DNA from 2 places in the Cedecea sp. Ae19-4 genome. Region 1 is predicted to be linked to the other one. Evidence: predicted binding sites of a transcription regulator. Region 1 holds the regulator's gene; the other holds the start of a gene.
What was found. The regulator CRP, encoded in region 1, controls carbon source genes, mostly activating them, when cyclic AMP is high. The targets are predictions, from matches to a motif close to ATGTGANNNNNNTCACAT.

Region 1 (5,046 bases):
TTGAACAGCGCATTGTGCGCCTGGTTGACCCGCATACGCTGCCAGGCCAGCGGCGTGGGCTCTGGATCGTTGCTTAGTATCAGCCGAATAGCGTCCTGGTCCGCCTCCAGCGCGTCGTGGGCGTTCTGACGCAGCAGGCCGGTTTGCCACTGTGGCCACAGCCAGATCATGCCGCCAAAGGCGATCAGGCAGCCAAGCAGAGTGTCTATCAGCCTGGGAATAATGTAACTCTCGGCGCTGAGGGTGATGAGCTGCAGGGTATATACCGCCGTGACGGTGAAGCCAATGGTGGCCCAGCCGTAGCTTTTGCGGATAAACAGGTAACTCACCAGCGTAATCATTAACATCGCCAGCAGGGTGTAGCTGTCCGGGACGTGGAAGTGCAGGGTGATACCCGCGATACATAGCCCCGCCATGGTACCTGCCGCCCTGTGAACAATGCGCACCCGCGTTGCACCGTAGCCGTTTTGCGTCACGAACATCACCGTCATTAGGATCCAATACGGCTTTGGCAGGTGTAAGAAGGAGCCCAGCAGGCTGGCAATGGTCAGCATCACACCTAAGCGCGCGGAGCTGCGCAAAGCGGAGGATTTAAACGAGAGATAGCTTTTCAGGGCCGGGAAAAACGGTAAACGGCGTTCCCTGTCCTCCATTAAATCCCTCACGTACAGCGGCCGCTGGGTTTTCAGTACCCGGGCAATGCGGCTGAAGTGGTAATGGCAGAACTGCCCCACTGGATTGTCCGGATTCTGGCGGGCGATTTTTTCCAGGGCGTCGATCTGCTTATCCATGGTAAAGCGCGTTGGATAGCGGTGGTAAAGAATATCGTCTGCCAGCACGCGCAGGCGCGCGGCGATGGTTTGAGCATTCCAGCGGATCACGGCTTCCGCATGGCTTTGCTCGACCAGTTTTTGCACCTCTTCAGGCTGATGCAGGCTAACCGAAATGTGTTCCTGCAGATCCAGCGCAACCTGGAAAGCGCGTAACAGACGCTTGTAGCCGTTTTGCTGGTTGGCCGATAGCATATGCAGCTGCTGGTAGCAGGTAGTGATCAGGTCGACGGCTTTTTGCTGGCGGGCCAGCAGCGGCGGCAGCGCTTTTTCCGGGTCGGTATGCTGGGTCAGCAGGCTGTACTTTGCTTCGCAGTAATCTGCCAACTGGCGGTACAGCAGGCTGAGCGACTCCCTGAGCGGTTGTTCACGCCATAGCCGGAACCAGAACCAGTTGAAGGCGCCGTACCAGATGGTGCCGAAGATATAGAGTACCATGGGCTTCCAGATCGGCATATTCCCGGCCATGCTGAGCGTAAAAATAGCGGCGATCAGCGATGCGGGCAGCAGACGGGCGTGAAGTGAGCTGATTTCTGCCGTCACGCCGAGCAGCAGAGCCATGACGATCAATATCGCCGGGAGCGGGATGTGGGTGTAAAGCAGCAGAAGCTGCAGGATAAGGCTGCTGAGAGCGAACAGGCTGCCGCCGATGATCAATCGTTTGAAGAAGCGCTTGTGCGGCGTGTCCAGCCCGGCAATGTTGCAGCAGGCGGGAACTAACGAGAAGAGCAGACCGTTTTGCAGGTTGCCAAGCAGCAGGCCGACAGCCACGGGAAGACACAGCACCAGCGTTTGCCGCAGCGCGTAGTTAACTTCCGGGTGGTAAATTAATCTCTTCCACATAGCCTGAATTGTAGAGACAAAAAAGGCGTGTTACCGAAGCGACACGCCTTTATAAGGGCTAATTAACGGGTGCCGTAAACGACAATCGTTTTACCGTGGGCGGAAATGAGGTTCTGATCTTCCAGCATTTTCAGAATACGGCCAACGGTTTCGCGGGAGCAGCCCACGATCTGACCGATTTCCTGGCGGGTGATTTTGATTTGCATCCCGTCCGGGTGGGTCATGGCATCCGGCTGTTTAGCCAGGTTCAGCAGCGTCTGAGCAATGCGGCCGGTCACGTCGAGGAAGGCGAGGTTGCCTACTTTCTCAGAAGTTACCTGCAGGCGGCGCGCCATCTGGGAAGAAAGGCGCATCAGGATGTCCGGGTTGACCTGAATCAGCTGACGGAATTTTTTATAGGAAATTTCAGCTACTTCACAGGCTGACTTGGCGCGAACCCAGGCGCTACGCTCCTGGCCTTCTTCGAACAAACCTAATTCACCAATGAAATCACCCTGATTCAGATAAGAAAGGATCATCTCCTTGCCTTCTTCATCTTTAATCAGAACAGCTACGGAGCCTTTGACGATGTAGTACAGCGTCTCCGCCTTTTCACCCTGGTGAATCAGCGTGCTCTTCGACGGATACTTATGAATGTGGCAATGAGACAAGAACCATTCGAGAGTCGGGTCTGTTTGCGGTTTGCCAAGCACCATGCGCGGTTATCCTCTGTTATAAACTGGCTACCAAAGACAAGACGCGGAACCTCTTGTCTGGCGTTGCAATCGTGAAATTTTCCCAAGCCCTGGGAGCTGGCGGGCAGGTTAACCCTGCGGCCTGTAATTAGTCGTTTCCTCTGCTTACGGCATAAACGTCTCTGTATCGCAGCAGCATCCGGATTGTTTTAGCATAGCTTTTGGTTAGTGTCTTGTATTGTCTCGTTTCAGCATGACCTGGATCGCCTTACGTTGCCAGTTTTCACGTAGACGCGTAATCTGAAAGAAATTTTTATTACGGGAGTAGGTAAAATGCAGGCACGTGTTAAATGGGTGGAAGGCATGACCTTCCTCGGCGAATCCGCTTCTGGCCACCAAGTTCTGATGGACGGGAACTCCGGGGATAAAGCGCCAAGCCCGATGGAAATGCTGCTGATGGCCGCGGGCGGTTGTAGCTCAATTGACGTGGTGTCGATTCTGCAAAAAGGCCGCCATGATGTGACGAATTGTGAGGTGAAACTGACTTCCGAACGTCGTGAAGAAGCACCTCGTCTGTTTACCCGCATTCATTTGCATTTTGTTGTGACCGGGAAAGAGCTGAAAGAAAGTGCGGTTGCCCGCGCCGTTGAGCTGACCGCAGAGAAATATTGCTCGGTGACGTTGATGCTGGAGAAAGCCGCAGAGATTAGCCACAGCTACGAAATTATTGAAGCCTAAGTAGAAAAGGGCGGTATACAGACCGCCCTTACGCCATCAGGCAATTTTCCTGCCTTCCGCCAGCCGCTGCACCAGCGGGGCCATGATCAGCTCCATCGCCAGCCCCATTTTCCCGCCCGGTACCACCAATGTATTGATGTGGGAGATAAACGACCCCTGCAACATCGCCAGCAGATAAGGGAAGTCGATGTCGTCCAGCCCACGGAAGTGAATGACCACGAAGCTTTCGTCCAGCGACGGAATGGCTCGCGCGGCAAACGGGTTAGAGGTGTCTACCGTCGGAACGCGCTGGAAGTTGATATGGGTACGTGAGAACTGCGGCGTAATGAAGTTGATGTAATCGTCCATGGAGCGCACTACGGAATCCATCACCGCTTCCCGTGAATGGCCGCGTTCGCTGGTATCGCGCACCAGTTTCTGAATCCATTCCAGGTTAACGATGGGCACCACGCCTACCAGTAAATCGACGCAGTCGGCGACGTTATGTTGAGGGGTGACTACACCGCCGTGCAGGCCTTCGTAAAACAGGACGTCAGTGGGCTCCGGGAGCGGCTGCCAGGGCGTAAAAGTGCCCGGCACCTGGTTCCACGGCACCGCTTCATCGTAGGTATGCAGGTATTTACGCGCTTGCCCTTTGCCGGTCTGGCCGTATTCGATAAAGGTTCGTTCCAGTAACCCGAAGTCGTTGGCGTCTGGCCCAAAGTAACTAATATGGCGGCCAGCATCGCGTGCTTTGCGGATAGCCATGTCCATTTCCGGGCGGGTATAGCGGTGGAAACTGTCGCCTTCAACTTCAGCGGCGCGCAGGTTGAGCTGTTGGAAAATCTTGCGGAAAGCGAGACTGGTGGTCGTGGTGCCGGCGCCGCTGGAACCTGTGACCGCAATAACCGGGTGTTTGGCTGACATAGGGTGAAAACTCCGTGAGGGATCGGAAAAGAGATCTGTATCTGCTTGTTATACTTTTCAGCCAGTATAGATCACCCTGCCAGTCAGCGGTCAGCCGCGAAACTGCCCGCGCGGCATAATGTTCACCGTTTCATGGAGTTCAGACCAAACCAGCACGGCCTCGCCGCTTTGTAACTGGCGCTTCACGTCGGCGACTTTTTGCGTCAGCGAGCGCTCCTGCTCACCATAATCGGTGCCTTCCCGTAATACAAAAGATTCAATCAAATTGTCGAGCGTTTCAGGGTCGAGATCTTGCCAGGGAATGATCATTTCAGTGGTCCAGGAAGCGGGTTAGCCAGTCGGGAATGCGCTGCTCAAGCCACATCTGTGGGCGCAGCAGAGTCCCGCCGACAAAGCCAACGTGGCCGCCGTAAGTCGTGAGCTGGTAGTGGATATTGGGCGGCAGCGTTTCGCGATCCGGGATGACGTGGTGATCCATAAACGGGTCGTCTTTGGCGTGAATAATCAGCGTCGGAGCGGCAATTTCCGGTAAAAGCGGCATGGCGCTGCACTGGCGATAGTAGTCCAGCGCGTCGGCAAAGCCATGGATCTTCGAGGTAATTAAGTCATCGAACTCGCGAATGCGGCGCAGGTTTTTCAGCTTGCGGAGGTCGATTGGCAGCGAGCCAGGGTAGCTCTTCAGCTTACGGGCGGCATTTTTCTTCAGCAGATTCAGCAGGTAATGCTGATAGACGCGCGAGAAGCCCTGCTCCATGTGGTAGCAACACTGCTCAAGCATCAGCGGGGCGGAAACAATCACGCCGGCTTTCAGCGTGCAGGCAGCGCCCTGTTTTGCCATCAGGCAGGCGAGCATGTTCCCACCCAGCGAAAAACCAACTGCGGCGGTGGGGACTTCACCGTAGCGCTGGTTTAACCATTCGAGGAAGTAAGTACCGTCTTCGGTTTCGCCGGAGTGATAAATGCGTTCTTTACGGTTCGGCACGCCGCTGCAGCCGCGAAAATGCATCACCACGCCCAGCCAGCCGCGTTTTTTCGCCGCTTCTATCATACCGTGA
Region 2 (5,046 bases), on a different contig from region 1:
TCCAGTCAAAGACGGTCAGATCGTTTTCGAACTCGTATTCATGATCCTGGGCGTAGTAGCCAATCTGAGCATTTTCAGACCACTTCACGCTGCCGTTTTCCGGGGTCAGCTCGCCGACCAGGGTTTTCAGCATGGTAGATTTACCCACGCCGTTGGCACCCAAAATGGCAATCTTCTCGCCCACTTCCAGCAGCAGGTTGAAGTTTTTAAACAGCGGGCCGTTCTCGAACCCTTTGGTCACAGCTTCAACTTCAAGGGCGTTACGGAACAGTTTCTTATCCTGCTCGAAGCGGATGAACGGGTTCTGACGGCTGGACGCCTTCACTTCATCCAGCTTGATTTTATCAATCTGACGGGCACGGGAGGTGGCCTGGCGAGATTTGGAGGCGTTGGCGCTAAAGCGGCTAACGAAGGATTGCAGGTCTGCAATCTGCGCTTTCTTCTTCGCGTTGTCCGCCAGCAGGCGCTCGCGAGCCTGAGTTGCCGCCGTCATGTACTCGTCGTAGTTGCCAGGGTAAACGCGCAGCTCGCCGTAGTCCAAGTCAGCCATATGGGTGCAGACCATATTCAGGAAGTGACGGTCGTGCGAGATAATGATCATGGTGCTGTCGCGTTCGTTCAGCGTCTGCTCCAGCCAACGGATGGTGTCGATGTCCAGGTTGTTCGTTGGTTCGTCGAGCAGCAGGAGGTCCGGGTTAGAGAACAGCGCCTGCGCCAGCAGCACGCGCAGCTTCCAGCCTGGAGCAACTTCGCTCATCGGGCCGTAGTGCTGCTCCAGCGGAATGCCCACGCCAAGCAGCAATTCACCGGCACGTGCTTCTGCGGTGTAGCCGTCCATCTCGCCGTATTTCACTTCGAGGTCGGCAACTTTGTAACCGTCTTCTTCGCTCATCTCAGGCAGGGCATAAATGCGGTCGCGTTCCTGCTTCACTTCCCACAGTTCGCCGTGGCCCATGATAACGGTGTCGAGTACGGTGAATTTTTCGAAGGCGAACTGATCCTGACGCAGCTTACCGATACGCTCGTTTGGGTCGAGAGAAACGTTGCCAAGCGTTGGCTCTAAGTCCCCGCCGAGGATTTTCATGAACGTGGATTTGCCGCTTCCGTTCGCGCCAATCAGGCCGTAACGGTTGCCGCCGCCAAATTTAACGGAGATATTTTCGAACAGCGGTTTGCTGCCAAACTGCATGGTAACGTTGCTGGATACAAGCACTGGTATGTCCTGGAGAAATAAGTTGTCGAGATTTTGGAATGTGATTTCGGCCACATTATGCCATAACTATGATAAAGGGTCGCCCCGCATCTTCACCGTACAATAGTTAATCAGTGTGAAAAAATTGTGATTTCATCCACATCTGATTTCCCAGATGAATGTAATGCACATATAATGCGCGGCTGAATCGTCCATGAACACTCACTAGCTGGCCCGTCTGGCATAACACTCGCATAACATGAATATGAAATTACGCTCGCTTTTACTGGCTTTTGTGGCTGTCGCGTCTTTCTCTGCTTCCGCCGTGACTTATCCGTTACCGACTAACGGCAGCCGCCTGGTTGGTGAAAACCAGGTTATCACTATTCCTGAAGGCAGCACCGCGCCGCTGGAAGAGTATGCCGCACAGTACCAGATGGGTCTGTCTAACATGCTGGAAGCTAACCCAGGCATTGACCCGTACCTGCCAAAAGCCGGCACCATTCTGAACATCCCTCAGCAGTTGATCCTGCCGGACACCGTGCATGAAGGGATTGTGATCAACAGTGCCGAAATGCGCCTCTACTATTACCCGAAAGGCACCAACACGGTGATCGTGCTGCCAATCGGTATCGGCCAGCTGGGGAAAGATACCCCGATCAACTGGACCACCAAGGTAGAGCGTAAGAAAAATGGCCCAACCTGGACCCCGACGGCGAAAATGCATGCGGAATACGCCGCAGCCGGTACGCCGCTGCCAGCCGTTGTTCCCGCTGGCCCGGACAACCCAATGGGCCTGTACGCGCTGTACATCGGTAACCTGTATGCGATTCACGGCACCAACGCCAACTTCGGTATCGGTCTGCGCGTAAGCCACGGCTGCGTGCGTCTGCGTAACGAAGACATCAAGTTCCTGTTCGACAACGTGCCGGTTGGCACCCGCGTTCAATTCATTGATGAGCCGGTAAAAGCCACCACCGAGCCAGACGGCAGCCGCTACATCGAAGTTCACAACCCGCTTTCCACCACTGAAGCGCAGTTCAACTCCGATGAAATCGTGCCGATTAAACTGACCAGCAGCGTTCAGCAGGTGACCGCTCAGTCCGACGTTGACACCACCGTTGTTGACCAGGCGATTCAGAACCGTTCCGGGATGCCGGTTCGTCTGAACTAAGTCCAGCAGTTTGCAAAATAGCGGCCTCCGGGCCGCTTTTTTATTGCCCGAAATCCGCCCGACAACCTTCACGCAGGGAATGTTTGTTATGCTGATAATTCATGATGTGATGGATAGCACAATTTTGAGTTTAATTGTATGATGAATGCGTTTCTTAAAGGGTAACCTCCATGCGCAACTCGTTCACGATAATCTGGCAGTATCTTCGCGCTTTTGTCTTAATTTACCTGTGTTTATACGCCGGTATTTTTGTCGCCTCTTTACTGCCTATCGTCATTCCCGGCAGCATTATCGGCATGCTGATTTTGTTTGTGCTGCTGTCGCTGCAGATCCTGCCGGCGAAGTGGGTAAAACCCAGCTGCCATTTGCTGATTCGCTATATGGCCCTTCTGTTCGTCCCTATTGGCGTGGGCGTGATGCAGTATTACGACGTGCTGAAAGCCCAGTTTGGCCCGGTGGTGGTATCCTGTTTGATCAGCACGCTGGTGGTGCTGGTTATCGTGAGCTGGAGCTCACATCTGGTACACGGTGAAAGAAAAGTGATTGGTGAAGGCGAGGCAGAGAAAAAATGATGCACTTTATATGGTGGTCTTTACCGTTAACGCTGGTGGTGTTTTTTGCCGCCCGCAAGCTGGCCGCCCGGTTGAAATCCCCGCTGCTGAACCCGCTGCTGGTTTGCATGGTGGTGATCATTCCTTTTTTGCTGCTGACCGGCATTCCTTACGACCACTATTTTAAAGGCAGCGAAGTGCTCAACGACCTGCTGCAGCCCGCCGTTGTAGCCCTGGCCTTCCCGCTCTATGAGCAAATACACCAGATTCGCGCCCGCTGGAAATCCATTATTACCATCTGCTTTATTGGCAGCATGGTGGCGATGTCCACCGGCACCTCTATTGCATTATTGATGGGGGCGTCCCCGGAAATTGCCGCTTCGGTCTTGCCAAAATCCGTCACCACGCCAATTGCAATGGCGGTTGGCGGCGGCATTGGTGGTATCCCGGCTATCAGCGCCGTCTGCGTTATCTTCGTCGGTATTCTTGGCGCGGTATTTGGCCACACGCTGCTGAACATGATGCGCATCAATACCAAAGCCTCACGCGGGCTGGCAATGGGTACCGCTTCCCACGCGCTCGGCACCGCTCGCTGTGCGGAACTGGACTTCCAGGAAGGGGCTTTTAGCTCGCTGGCGCTGGTGATTTGCGGGGTCATGACGTCGCTTATCGCTCCGTTTTTATTCCCGGTACTGCTGAAGCTTTTCGGCTAAAGCTTGCGAGAGATCGCGCACTTTCAGATTTGTTTTCATAAGTTGCATAAACAATTAGAACTAGATCACATATTTGGCCGGTACAGATCCGTAAACTACGTTTCCGTTACCTTTGATGAGGCTTTAACATGCGTTCACGTTTTGATGCCGCCGTTGTGCAACTCCCCGCCGCGCTGCAAACCGCTTTGCAACCCCTGCTTGCCGACGACCACTTCCCGGCTATGTTTACCGCAGCCGAAGTTGAAGCGCTAAAACATCAAACCGGGCTGGGTGGCCAAGACCTGGCTTTCGCTCTGTTGCCGCTGGCCGCAGCCTGTGCCCGCGCAGACCTCTCTCATTTTAACGTCGGCGCCGTCGCGCGAGGCGTCAGCGGGAATCTCTATTTTGGCGGCAACATGGAGTTTCTGGGTGCCACCATGCAGCAAACCGTGCACGCCGAACAAAGCGCCATTACCCACGCGTGGATGCGCGGCGAAAAAGGCCTGGTTGATATCACCGTCAACTACACGCCCTGCGGTCACTGCCGTCAGTTTATGAATGAACTGAACAGCGGCACCGCGCTGGGTATTCATCTGCCTGGCCGCATGCCTTCCACTCTGGGTGAATATCTGCCGGATGCCTTTGGCCCGCGCGACCTGGACATCAAAACGCTGCTGCTGGATGAAGAAAACCACGGTTTTGCGCTGAAAGGGGATGCCCTGACCCAGGCGGCAATAACCGCGGCTAACCGCAGTCATGCGCCTTACAGTCAAGCCCCGGCAGGCGTTGCGCTGGAAATGGTCGACGGGAAAATCTTCACCGGATGCTATGCGGAAAACGCTGCGTTTAACCCTTCCCTTCCGCCGCTGCAGGCCGCGCTGAACCTGCTTTCTCTGAATGGTTACGACTACCCACAAATTAAGCGCGCCGTGCTGGCAGAAAAAATCGATGCGCCGCTGCTGCAGTGGGATGCCACCTCCGCCACGCTGAAAGCGCTGGGCTGTGAAGCCGTTGAGCGTGTTAATATTGCTCAATAATTCTCCGTTGCGGGTGTACCCACACTCGCATTGTTGAAATTTGCCCCAACTGAACCCGCGTTTCTTGCTCTTGAGGGCCGGGTAAAGTAGCCTTGGATGAAATTTCACCCCGCGAATGAGTCTGCAAGTCCATGTTGAAGCGCGTGTTTTACAGCCTGCTTATTGTTATCGGCTTAATGCTGGCGGCTGCGCTCGGGCTCGACCGCTGGATCAGCTGGAAAACCGCCCCCTACGTCTACGATGAACTGCAGGACTTGCCCTATCGCCAGGTGGGTGTAGTGCTCGGCACCGCCAAGTATTACCGCACCGGCGTCATCAATCAGTATTACCTGTACCGTATTCAGGGCGCGCTGAACGCCTACAACAGCGGCAAGGTGAACTACCTGCTGCTCAGCGGCGA

Region 2: cdd (cytidine deaminase) is a predicted target of CRP. The motif match lies at 3,684-3,701, and genes of this name have one in related genera.

The regions. Positions count from the first base shown of each region.
Region 1 is NZ_JBCHWG010000004.1:96,308-101,353, forward strand. Features, by position in the region: gene AAIE02_RS21480 (YccS/YhfK family putative transporter) at 1-1,673, opposite strand, end outside; gene crp (cAMP-activated global transcriptional regulator CRP) at 1,736-2,368, opposite strand; gene AAIE02_RS21490 (OsmC family protein) at 2,681-3,085, shown strand; gene AAIE02_RS21495 (phosphoribulokinase) at 3,122-3,991, opposite strand; gene AAIE02_RS21500 (YheU family protein) at 4,082-4,300, opposite strand; gene AAIE02_RS21505 (hydrolase) at 4,302-5,046, opposite strand, start outside.
Region 2 is NZ_JBCHWG010000001.1:2,296,749-2,301,794, forward strand. Features, by position in the region: gene AAIE02_RS10885 (ABC-F family ATPase) at 1-1,213, opposite strand, end outside; gene ldtB (L,D-transpeptidase) at 1,452-2,366, shown strand; gene AAIE02_RS10895 (CidA/LrgA family protein) at 2,537-2,938, shown strand; gene AAIE02_RS10900 (CidB/LrgB family autolysis modulator) at 2,935-3,630, shown strand; gene cdd (cytidine deaminase) at 3,759-4,646, shown strand; gene sanA (outer membrane permeability protein SanA) at 4,778-5,046, shown strand, end outside.